Regions from separate parts of the Sphingomonas sp. M6A6_1c genome, predicted to be linked through region 1. Evidence: predicted binding sites of a transcription regulator. Region 1 holds the regulator's gene; the other holds the start of a gene.
What was found. Region 1 encodes LexA, which represses DNA repair genes until DNA is damaged. Its sites were predicted from a motif close to GTTCCNCNCTTGTTCT; they were not measured.
Positions count from the first base shown of each region.

Region 1 (5,009 bases):
GCTGGTCGCTGCTGGTCGACAAGGTGCATCGTCGCGCCAGCACCGGCATCGACTGGCACGATCCACGTCCGCTGGCGGAGCGCCGCGACGTCAGCCTGACCAAGCTCGCTGGCCTGTATCTCACCTGGGGCGGTATCGCCTTCCTCTACGGCATCGGGCGCTTCTATTGGGACGGCAATTTCGCCTTCGCCATGTGGTGTTTCGGCTGGGTCATGCCGATCGTCGCGATCCTCGCCGTGCCGTATGTGCTCTGGATCGACCGATATCTCGTCGAGCCGCGTGACGGCGCCTGGCACCTCGGCGCGTGGCTGACCGGCCAGCCCGGCGTCGTACCCGAGGCGATCTACGGCCATCTCCGCGCCTGGACGGTCAAGGCGTTCTTCCTCGCCTTCATGCTCGCGGTGCTCCCCGGCAATTGGGCGGGCTTCATCCACATCGACCGGGCGAGCCTCCGCGATCCCGTCGCGCTGGTGCAATGGCTGATCGGGCTGATGTTCGTCATCGACGTCAGCTTCGCCACCGTCGGCTATGTCCTGACGCTGCGCCCGCTCGACGCGCACATCCGCAGCGCCAACCCCTATGCCGCCGCATGGACCGCCGCGCTGATCTGCTATCCGCCGTTCATCCTGATGGAGTCGGGCGGCCCTCTCGACTATCATCCGGGGACGCAGGACTGGACATTCTGGCTCGCCGGCCATCCGACCGTGTCGGCGATATGGGGTGCGATCCTCGCGCTGCTGACCGCGGTTTACGCCTGGGCGACGGTCGCGTTCGGGCCGCGCTTCTCCAACCTGACCCACCGCGGCATCCTGACGCACGGGCCTTACGCGTGGTCGCGCCATCCGGCCTATCTGTCGAAGAACCTGTTCTGGTGGCTGTCGACCCTGCCGATCCTCACCACCGGCAGCCTGATCGACGCGGTGCGCGCCACCGCATTGATGGGCGTGGTCACCGGCATCTATTATTGGCGCGCCCGCACCGAGGAACGCCACCTCGGCCTCGATCCGGTCTACCGCGCCTATAGCGACTGGATGACCCGCCACGGCGCCGTACCGCGCTTCGGCCGCTGGCTGGTCGGGCGCTAGGTCGGATCGATAGCCAGCCTTAGAATTCCTCCCCCGCAAGGGGGAGGTGGCATGCCGGAGGCATGACGGAGGGGAGGACACGCAACAAGAGTGGTCGCTTACCTCCCCCTCCGTCACGGCTTCGCCGCGCCACAGTGCCGGGTCGGTCATGCCCCCGGCATGACCTTGAACGGCCGGGGGCCGTTCAACCCGGCACTCCCTGGCGGGGGAGGACTTGGCATCGTCCACGAGTTGAATGTCGATCGGCCTTAGGTCCAGCAGAGTGACAGCCGGAACTGCGCGCAACCCTGGGCTCCTGCTTTCGCAAGAGCACTGGGACGACTTTCGCAGAGGTCTCGGTCGAGCCCGGGGTGACGGAAAGGGGGTAATGCTTCGGTGCAGCCGATGGATACAGGAGGGCACGTCCGCAAGGCGTTCGCCCCCCGTCCGGCTCAATCGTAGCGGCGCAGGATGCCCGACAATTTGCCCTGTACGCGAACGTGCGACGGCACGTAGCGCTGCGGTTCGTAGGCGCGGTTGGCCGGGTCGAGCCGGACCATCGCGCCCTCGCGACGGAAATATTTGAGCGTCGCCTCGCTGTCGTCGATCAGCGCGACGACGATCTCGCCGTCGCGGGCGACCTCGGTCCGCCGGATCAGCGCGTAATCGCCGTCGAGGATGCCCGCCTCGACCATCGAATCGCCAGATACTTCCAGCGCATAATGTTCGCCCGAGCCGAGCAGGGCGGCGGGCACCGCGAGCATCGAGCTCCCCTCGAACGCCTCGATCGGGACACCGGCGGCGATGCGGCCGTGCAGCGGGATCTCGATGACGTCGTTCGCCGGCGTCGCCGCGGCGCGGACGTTGCCGGTCTTCGCGGGGGCCGGGGCGGGCGCGGGCGTCGCCGGTGCAGGCTTGCGCTCCGAGCGTTCCGGCATGCGCAGCACTTCGAGCGCGCGGGCGCGGTTGGGCAGGCGGCGGATGAAATGCCGTTCCTCGAGCGCGCTGATCAGGCGGTGCACGCCCGATTTGGATTTGAGGTCGAGCGCTTCCTTCATCTCCTCGAACGAAGGCGAGATGCCGGTTTCTTCCAACCGGTCGTTGATGAAGCAAACGAGCTCGTGTTGCTTGCGCGTGAGCATGAGCGGACCTTCCCCGTCGGAACAGACGCGGAACTTCTAGGGAACAGGATGGCGCCCGTCAAGCGATGACGAGGATTTCTGCCGAGTCGCCCGCGCTGGCGGCGGGTGCGTCGATCGGCCGCACGATCAGGCAGTGCGAGCGGGCGAGCGTGAGCAGCATCGAACTGTCCTGAATGGTCGAGGCATAGGCCCGGCCATCGCGCAGCTCGGCGCGCAGATAGTCGGTGCGCGGACCGTTCGCGGGCAGGTCTTCGCCGAGGATCGTCATCGTCGTGCGCGGCAGCGGGTCGGCGGCGCCGGCCAGATGCGCGATCAGCGGTTTGACGAACAGCAAGGCGGTGACGAAGGCCGACACCGGATTGCCGGGCAGGCCGAGCAGGATGGTGTCGGCGAGCCGCCCCGCCATCATCGGCTTGCCGGGACGCAGCGCGATCCGCCAGAAATCGATCGCGCCACCGGCGGCTTCGAGCGCCGGGCGGACGAGATCGTGGTCGCCGACCGAGGCACCGCCGGTGGTGACGAGCAGGTCGGCGTCGACGCCGGCGAAGACGTCGCGCAGCGTGCCGAGATCGTCGGGCAGGATGCCGAGGTCGACGAGATCGATCGGCAGGTCGGCGAGCAGCGCCGCCAGCATCGCGCGGTTCGATTCGGGCAGCGCGTCGGGGGTGTTCCCCTGACCGGGCTCGACGAGTTCGTCGCCTGTGGCGCAGATCGCGACCCGCACGCGGCGATGGACGGCAATCATCGCCACCCCGCCGGTCGCCGCGACCGCGATCCGCGCCGGCGTGAGCCGCTCGCCCTGCGCGATCAGCCGGTCGCCGGTCGTGAAGTCGAGGCCGCGGCGGCGGGTGTTGCGGCCCAGTCTCGGCGGACCTTCGCCGGTCAGCCGGATCGTCGTGCCGTCGGCGGCGACTTCCTCCTGGATCATCACCGTATCGGCGCCCGCGGGCATCGCCGCGCCGGTGAAGATGCGGACCGTCTCGCCCGGACCGACCGGGCCTGCGAAGGGACGGCCGGCGGCGCTTTCGCCGATCAGCCTCCAGGGTCCGGGGAGGTCGGCGAAGCGGATCGCATAGCCGTCCATCGCCGACAGATCGGTCGCCGGCTGCGTCCGGTGGGCGGCGACGTCGGCGGCGGCCCAGCGTCCGTGGGCCTGGCCGAGTGGTACGTCCTCGACGGCGACCGGGGCCGCCGAGGCGAACAGGCGGGCTTGCGCCTCGGCGATCGGCAGCAAGGCCATGGCGTCAGGCGCGCCAGTCGCCGGACTTGCCGCCGGCCTTTTCGAGCAGGCGGATGCCCGAGATCGTCATACCGCGGTCCATCGCTTTCGCCATGTCGTAGATGGTCAGCAGCGCGACCGAGACGGCGGTGAGCGCCTCCATCTCGACGCCGGTCTTGCCGTCCGTCTTGGCAAGCGCGGTGGCGGTGATGCCGGTGTCGTCCAGCTCCAGATCGACCGTGACGCGGGTGAGGGGAAGGGGGTGGCAGAGCGGGATCAGCTCGGCGGTCTTCTTCGCCGCCATGATGCCGGCGACGCGGGCGACGGCGAGCACGTCGCCCTTCTTCGCCGCACCGTCGCGGATCGCGGCGAGCGCATCGGGCGCGACCGCGATACGGCCGGTGGCGACGGCGTGGCGGCTGGTCACCGCCTTGTCGCCGACATCGACCATATGCGCCGCGCCATCGGCGTCGAGGTGGGTCAGGCGGGTCAACCGATCATCGCCCGCGTCGCCGCCTCGACATCGTCGGCGCGCATCAGCGCCTCGCCGATCAGGAAGCAGCGCACGCCATGTTCGGCCATCGCATCGAGGTCGGCAGGCGTTTCCAGCCCGCTCTCGGCGACAAAGGTGCAGCCCTTGGGCGCCTTGTCGACCAGTTCGTAGGTGCGGGCGAAATCGACCGAGAAATCGCGCAGGTCGCGGTTGTTGACGCCGATCAGCCGCGACTTGAGCTTGAGCGCGCGGTCGAGCTCGTGCGCGTCGTGGACCTCGACCAGCACGTCCATGCCGCAGTCGAGCGCCGAGCCCTCGATTTCCGCCATCTGATTGTCGTCGAGCGCGGCGACGATGATGAGGATCGCATCGGCGCCGATCGAGCGGCTCTCGGTCGCCTGCCACGGATCGACCATGAAGTCCTTGCGGATCACCGGCAGCTCGCAGGCGGCGCGCGCGGCGATGAGATACTCGTCCGAACCCTGGAACCATTGTTCGTCGGTGAGCACCGAGAGGCAGGCGGCCCCGCCGGCCTGATAGGCGCGGGCGTGGGCGGGGGGATCGAAATCGGCGCGGATCAACCCCTTGGACGGGCTCGCCTTCTTGATCTCGGCGATCAGCGCATGGCCCGGCTTGGCGTCGAGCGCGGCGCGGAAGCCGCGCGGCTTCGTCACCGCGGCGATGCGCGTGTCGAGGTCGGCGAGGCTGGTCGTCGCCTTGCGCGCGGCGACCTCGGCACGTTTGGTTTCGATGATGCGGGAGAGGATGGTCATCGGTAGGCGATCCAGGCGTCGAGCAGCGCGCCCGCGCGGCCGTCGTCGAGCGCGGCCGCGGCGGCATGCGCGCCGGCGGTGAGATGGGGGCTGTGGTCGGCGACGACCAGTGCGGCGGCGGCGTTGAGCAGCACCGCGTCGCGATAGGCGCCCGCCTCGCCGGCGAGCAGGCGGCGCAGCGCGGCGGCGTTATAGGTAGGGTCGCCGCCGCGGATCGCGGCGAGCGGATGGCGCGGCAGGCCCGCATCCTCCGGCACGATCGTGCGCGGCAGCGTCGCGCTGCCGACGTTGACCGCGATGCTCGGGCCGGCGGTGGAG
Region 1 is NZ_JBKEZO010000001.1:569,454-574,462, reverse strand. Features, by position in the region: gene ACLBWH_RS02585 (methyltransferase family protein) at 1-1,085, shown strand, start outside; gene lexA (transcriptional repressor LexA) at 1,517-2,206, opposite strand; gene ACLBWH_RS02575 (molybdopterin molybdotransferase MoeA) at 2,265-3,446, opposite strand; gene moaC (cyclic pyranopterin monophosphate synthase MoaC) at 3,451-3,918, opposite strand; gene trpC (indole-3-glycerol phosphate synthase TrpC) at 3,915-4,691, opposite strand; gene trpD (anthranilate phosphoribosyltransferase) at 4,688-5,009, opposite strand, start outside.

Region 2 (5,009 bases), 200 kb from region 1:
ATGCGATAGCCCTGCCCGCCAGGGGGAGGTTGCAGCGCGAAGCGCTGACGGAGGGGAAGGATGGGGCGGGAGCGTCGTAACAAGGCTTCTGCCCTGTCCGCCCCCTCCACCGCCCGGCTCCGCCGGGCGGTCCCCCTCCCCCTGGCGGGGGAGGATTAGGAGCTTACCAGTTCGAGGTAGGTGTCCAGCACGGTCTGGTTGGCGGTGTCCCAGCGATAGGTTGCGGCGCGCGCGACGCCGGCGGCGCCCATCCGCGCCTTGAGCCCCGGTTCGGTGACGATGCGCTCGATCGCATCCGCATAGCCGGCGATATCGGTCGGCTCGACCAGAAATCCCGTCACGCCATGCTCGACGAGGTCGACCGCGCCGGTCGCGCGCGCGGCCACCACCGGCACGCCGGCGGCCATCGCTTCGGTGGTGACGTTGCCGAACGTCTCGGTAATCGAGGGGTTGAAGAACACGTCCAGCGACGCGACCGCGCGGCCGAGGTCGTCGCCCGACTGGAAGCCGGCGAAGATCGCCCCCGGCGCCTGCTGCGCGAACCAATCCTGCGCCGGGCCCTTGCCGATCACCAGCACCTTGTGCGGCACGCCGCGGCGGGTGAGGTCCTTGATCACCTCGGCGAAGACGTCGAGGCCCTTTTCCTTCACCAGCCGGCCGAGGAAGCCGACCGCGATCTCGTCGTCGCCGATCCCCAGTTCGCGCCGCCACGCGAGGCTGCGCCGTTCGGGAACGAAACGATCGTGGTCGATGCCGCGCGACCAGATCGTGATCGGCGTCGTCACCCCCCATTCGCGCAGCAGCGCGCCCATGCTGGGGCTCGGCGGCATCACCCGGTCGACGCGATTGTAGAAGCGCCGCATCAGCGCCTTGATCCACGGTTCGACGAAGCCGATCCGATAATAGCGGAAATAGGTCTCGAACCGGGTGTGGAAGGAGGCGAGGCTGGGTATGCCGTTGCGCCGCGCCCAGCTCACCGCGCCATGGTTGAGCAGGTCCGGCGCGGAGACGTGGACGAGATTGGGGGCGAAGGCTTCGAGATCGGCGCGGGTCCGGGCTGGCAGATAGCGGCCGAGCAGATATTCGGCGCGGCCGCCCGGCATCGGGATCGCCGGCACCGAGACGAGGTCGCCGGTCGGCGGGAAAGCGGGCGGATCGATCGTCGGCGAATAGACGCGCACCGTGACGCCCTGCGCCAGCAGATGCCCGACGAGCAGGTTCAGCGCCTGATTGGCACCATCGCGCGTGTAATTGTAATTGCCGCTGAACAGCGCGACACGAAGATCGGAGGGTTGCATGCTGCCGCCGGCCATAGCGGCGCGATTGCGGCGTGACTATGTCGGCGGTTCAACAGCCAAGGGTGTCGCCGATGACCGATTTGTCCGCCTTTCCGATCACGCAGCGCTGGCCGGCGCAGCATCCCGATCGCATCCAGCTCTACTCGCTGCCGACGCCGAACGGCGTCAAGGTGTCGATCATGCTGGAGGAGACGGGGCTGCCGTACGAGCCGCACCGGATCGACTTCGGCCAGGACGATCAGAAATCGGCGGCGTTCGTCTCGCTCAACCCCAATGGCAAGATCCCGGCGATCCTCGATCCCGACGGGCCGGGCGGACAGCCGTTCGGCCTGTTCGAGAGCGGCGCGATCCTGCTCTATCTCGCGGAGAAGAGCGGGCAATTCCTGCCGATCGACCCGGCCGGGCGGTGGCAGGCGATCCAATGGGTGATGTTCCAGATGGGCGGGGTGGGGCCGATGTTCGGGCAGCTCGGCTTCTTCCACAAATTCGCCGGGCGCGAATACGAGGACAAGCGGCCGCGCGATCGCTACGTCGCCGAAGTGGTGCGGTTGCTGGGGGTGATCGACGCGGCGCTGGCGGGCAAGGACTGGCTGCTGGGCGCGGATTATTCGGTGGCGGACATCGCGCATCTCGGCTGGGTGAATGCGCTGGTCGGTTTCTATGAGGCGGGCGAGCTGGTCGGGATCCACCGGTTCGCGAATGTGAATGCATGGCTGGCGCGCGGGCTGGCGCGGCCGGCGGTGCAGCGGGGGTTGGCGATTCCGGGGTGATCTCTTCGTCTTGATCGAGCGTGCCGCATGAGTGACGCGTGTCTTCCTCCCCCTGACGGCGGAGGACTTGGGTGGTGCTTTACCGTTAGGGAACGGTGACGCGGCGCGGATCGCGGCTGATCCTTCCCGGTACGGGGAGGGGGACCGCCGGAAGAGCCGGTGGTGGAGGGGGGCTTCCTCGGGGAACGGCGTTTGGGGAAGCCCCCCTCCGTCACGGCTGCGCCGTGCCACCTCCCCGTGCCGGGGAGGAGTTGGAACGCGCTCCCCGCCGAAGGTCCGGACGGACCCGCCCCGAAATCTGTTCCCTTCCCGTTCTCCTCCGCCTATATTGCCGGGCATGGCGAAACCGCAGAAACGATATGTGTGCCAGGCGTGCGGATCGGTGTCGCATCGCTGGGCGGGGCAGTGTGGCGATTGCGCCGAATGGAATACGTTGGTCGAGGAGGCGGCGGCGGTGGTCACGCCGTTCCAGGCCAAGCACGACCTGCGCACCGGCGGGCGATCGTTCGAGCTGGTCGGGCTCGACGCCGATATCGTGCTGCCCGAGCGGATGGCGACGGGGATCGCCGAACTCGACCGCGCGCTCGGCGGCGGGTTCGTCGAGGGGTCGGCGACGCTGATCGGCGGCGATCCCGGCATCGGCAAGTCGACGCTGCTGTTGCAGGCCGCCGCCAAGCTGGCGCTCGCCGGCAAGAGCGTCGCCTACGTCTCGGGCGAGGAGGCGACCGATCAGGTGCGGCTGCGCGCGCGGCGGCTCGGCATCGGTCATGCGCCGGTGCAGCTCGCCGCGGCGACCTCGACGCGCGATATCCTGACGACGCTGTCGATGGGGCCGCCGCCCGCCTTGCTCGTGATCGATTCGATCCAGACGATGCATTCCGACCTGATCGAAGGCGCGCCCGGCACCGTCAGCCAGGTGCGCGCGTCGTCGCAGGAGCTGATCCGCTTCGCCAAGGAACGCGGCACGGCGCTGGTGCTGGTCGGCCACGTCACCAAGGACGGGTCGATCGCCGGGCCGCGCGTGCTCGAACATATGGTCGATACCGTGCTCGCGTTCGAGGGCGAGCGCAGTCATCAATATCGCATCCTGCGCGCGATCAAGAACCGCTTCGGCGGGACGGACGAGATCGGCGTGTTCGCGATGCAGAGCGAGGGGCTGGCGGAGGTGTCCAATCCCTCCGCGCTGTTCCTGACGCAGCGCGACGAGGGGGTGACGGGGACGACGGTATTCCCCGCGCTGGAAGGGACGCGGCCGGTGCTGGTCGAGATCCAGGCGCTGGTGGTGCGGCTGGCGAGCGGGGCGACGCCGCGGCGTGCGGTGGTCGGCTGGGACAGCGGCCGGCTGGCGATGATCCTCGCGGTGCTCGAGGCGCGGTGCGGGCTGAGCTTCTCCAATGCCGAGGTCTATCTCAACATCGCCGGCGGCTATCGCGTGCAGGACCCGGCGGCGGACATGGCGGTAGCGGCGGCGTTGGTCTCCGCGCTGTCGGAGCGGCCGGTGGCGATCGACGCGGTGGCGTTCGGCGAGGTCGCGCTGTCGGGCGAGATCCGTCCGGTGGCGCATGGCGCGTTGCGGCTGAAGGAGGCGGGCAAGCTCGGGTTCGAGCGGGCGTTGGTGCCGGCGGCGGTGGCCAAGGAGGAGAGCGCGCTGCGGCTGACGGGGTTTCGGACGCTGGGCGAGTTCGTGGATCATATGTTGGGGCGGTGAGCGGGGGGGCGTCGTCGGTCCGCTTGGTCCTCGACCTCCCCATTCGTCATCCCGGCGAGGGCCGGGACGCATGGACACGCCGCCGCCAGCGACGGCAAGCACCATCCACCGCCCGCCACCATGGGTCCCGGCTTTCGCCGGGATGACGAAGGAGGGGGGATGACGAATTGGGGCCGGACGAAGAAGGGGGAACCTCGACGGCAGGGGCCACGAACGACGGCCCCCACCACTACCAAGGACTAGCGCCTCCGGCCGCGCATCCCTATTCCCTTTGGCATGGCGCTGACCGCTCTCGACATCATCGTTCTCGTCGCCGTGCTGGGTGCGGCGTTGCTCGGGCTCAAGCGCGGCTTCGTCACCGAAGTGCTGTCGCTGTTCGCCTGGGTGGCGATCGTCGCGATGCTCAAGCTGTTCCACGTCGCGCTCGCCGCCAAGCTCGCGGGCACGATCGGCACCGCGTCGGGCGCGGCGGTGGCGGCGTTCGTGGTGATCGCCGGCGGCACCTATGTCGGCGGCAAGCTCGTCGCCAATGCGATCGGCAAACGCACGCGCCAGTCGATCCTCGGGCCGGTCGATCGCGCGCTCGGCTTCGGTTTCGGCGCGCTCAAGGGGCTGATCATCGCCAGCCTCGGCTTTCTCGTCGCGGCGCTGCTGGTCGATACCGCGCGCGGCGGCCCGTCGCAGCGGCCCGACTGGATGACGCATTCGCGCTGCTACAACCTGCTCAACGCGACCAGCGCGGGGATCGCCGATTTCGTCGACCGGCGGCGGCGCGGCCTGCCGGTGTTCGGCGCGCGGCAGAGCCTTCGATCCGACGATGCCTCCGACAATGCGAGCAGCCTGAAATGACCACGCCTCTCTACAATGCCGAGATCCTGCGGCTGGCGGCGTCGATCCCGCATCATGCGCGGCTCGACCATGCGCAGGCGAGTGCGGAAAAACGCTCGCCGATCTGCGGCAGCCGGGTGACGGTGGACGTCGGCGTCGGCGACGACGGCCGGGTCAGCGAGGTCGGGCTGCTGGTGCGCGCCTGTGCGCTGGGGCAGGCGTCGGCGTCGCTGCTCGCGCGCGAAATCCTCGGCAAGACGCCCGAGGAACTGGCGGCGGCGCGCGATGCGCTGACCGGGTGGCTGGCGCGCGAGGGCGATCTGCCGGACTGGCCGGGGCTCGACGTGTTCGCGCCGGCGCTCGATTATACCGCGCGGCATCCCTCGATCCGGCTGGCGTTCGAGG
Region 2 is NZ_JBKEZO010000001.1:365,443-370,451, reverse strand. Features, by position in the region: gene ACLBWH_RS01660 (glycosyltransferase family 4 protein) at 156-1,313, opposite strand; gene ACLBWH_RS01655 (glutathione S-transferase N-terminal domain-containing protein) at 1,370-2,068, shown strand; gene radA (DNA repair protein RadA) at 2,406-3,776, shown strand; gene ACLBWH_RS01645 (CvpA family protein) at 4,053-4,625, shown strand; gene ACLBWH_RS01640 (iron-sulfur cluster assembly scaffold protein) at 4,622-5,009, shown strand, end outside.
Region 2: a site for LexA is predicted at 2,369-2,384, ahead of radA (DNA repair protein RadA). Genes of this name have one in related genera too.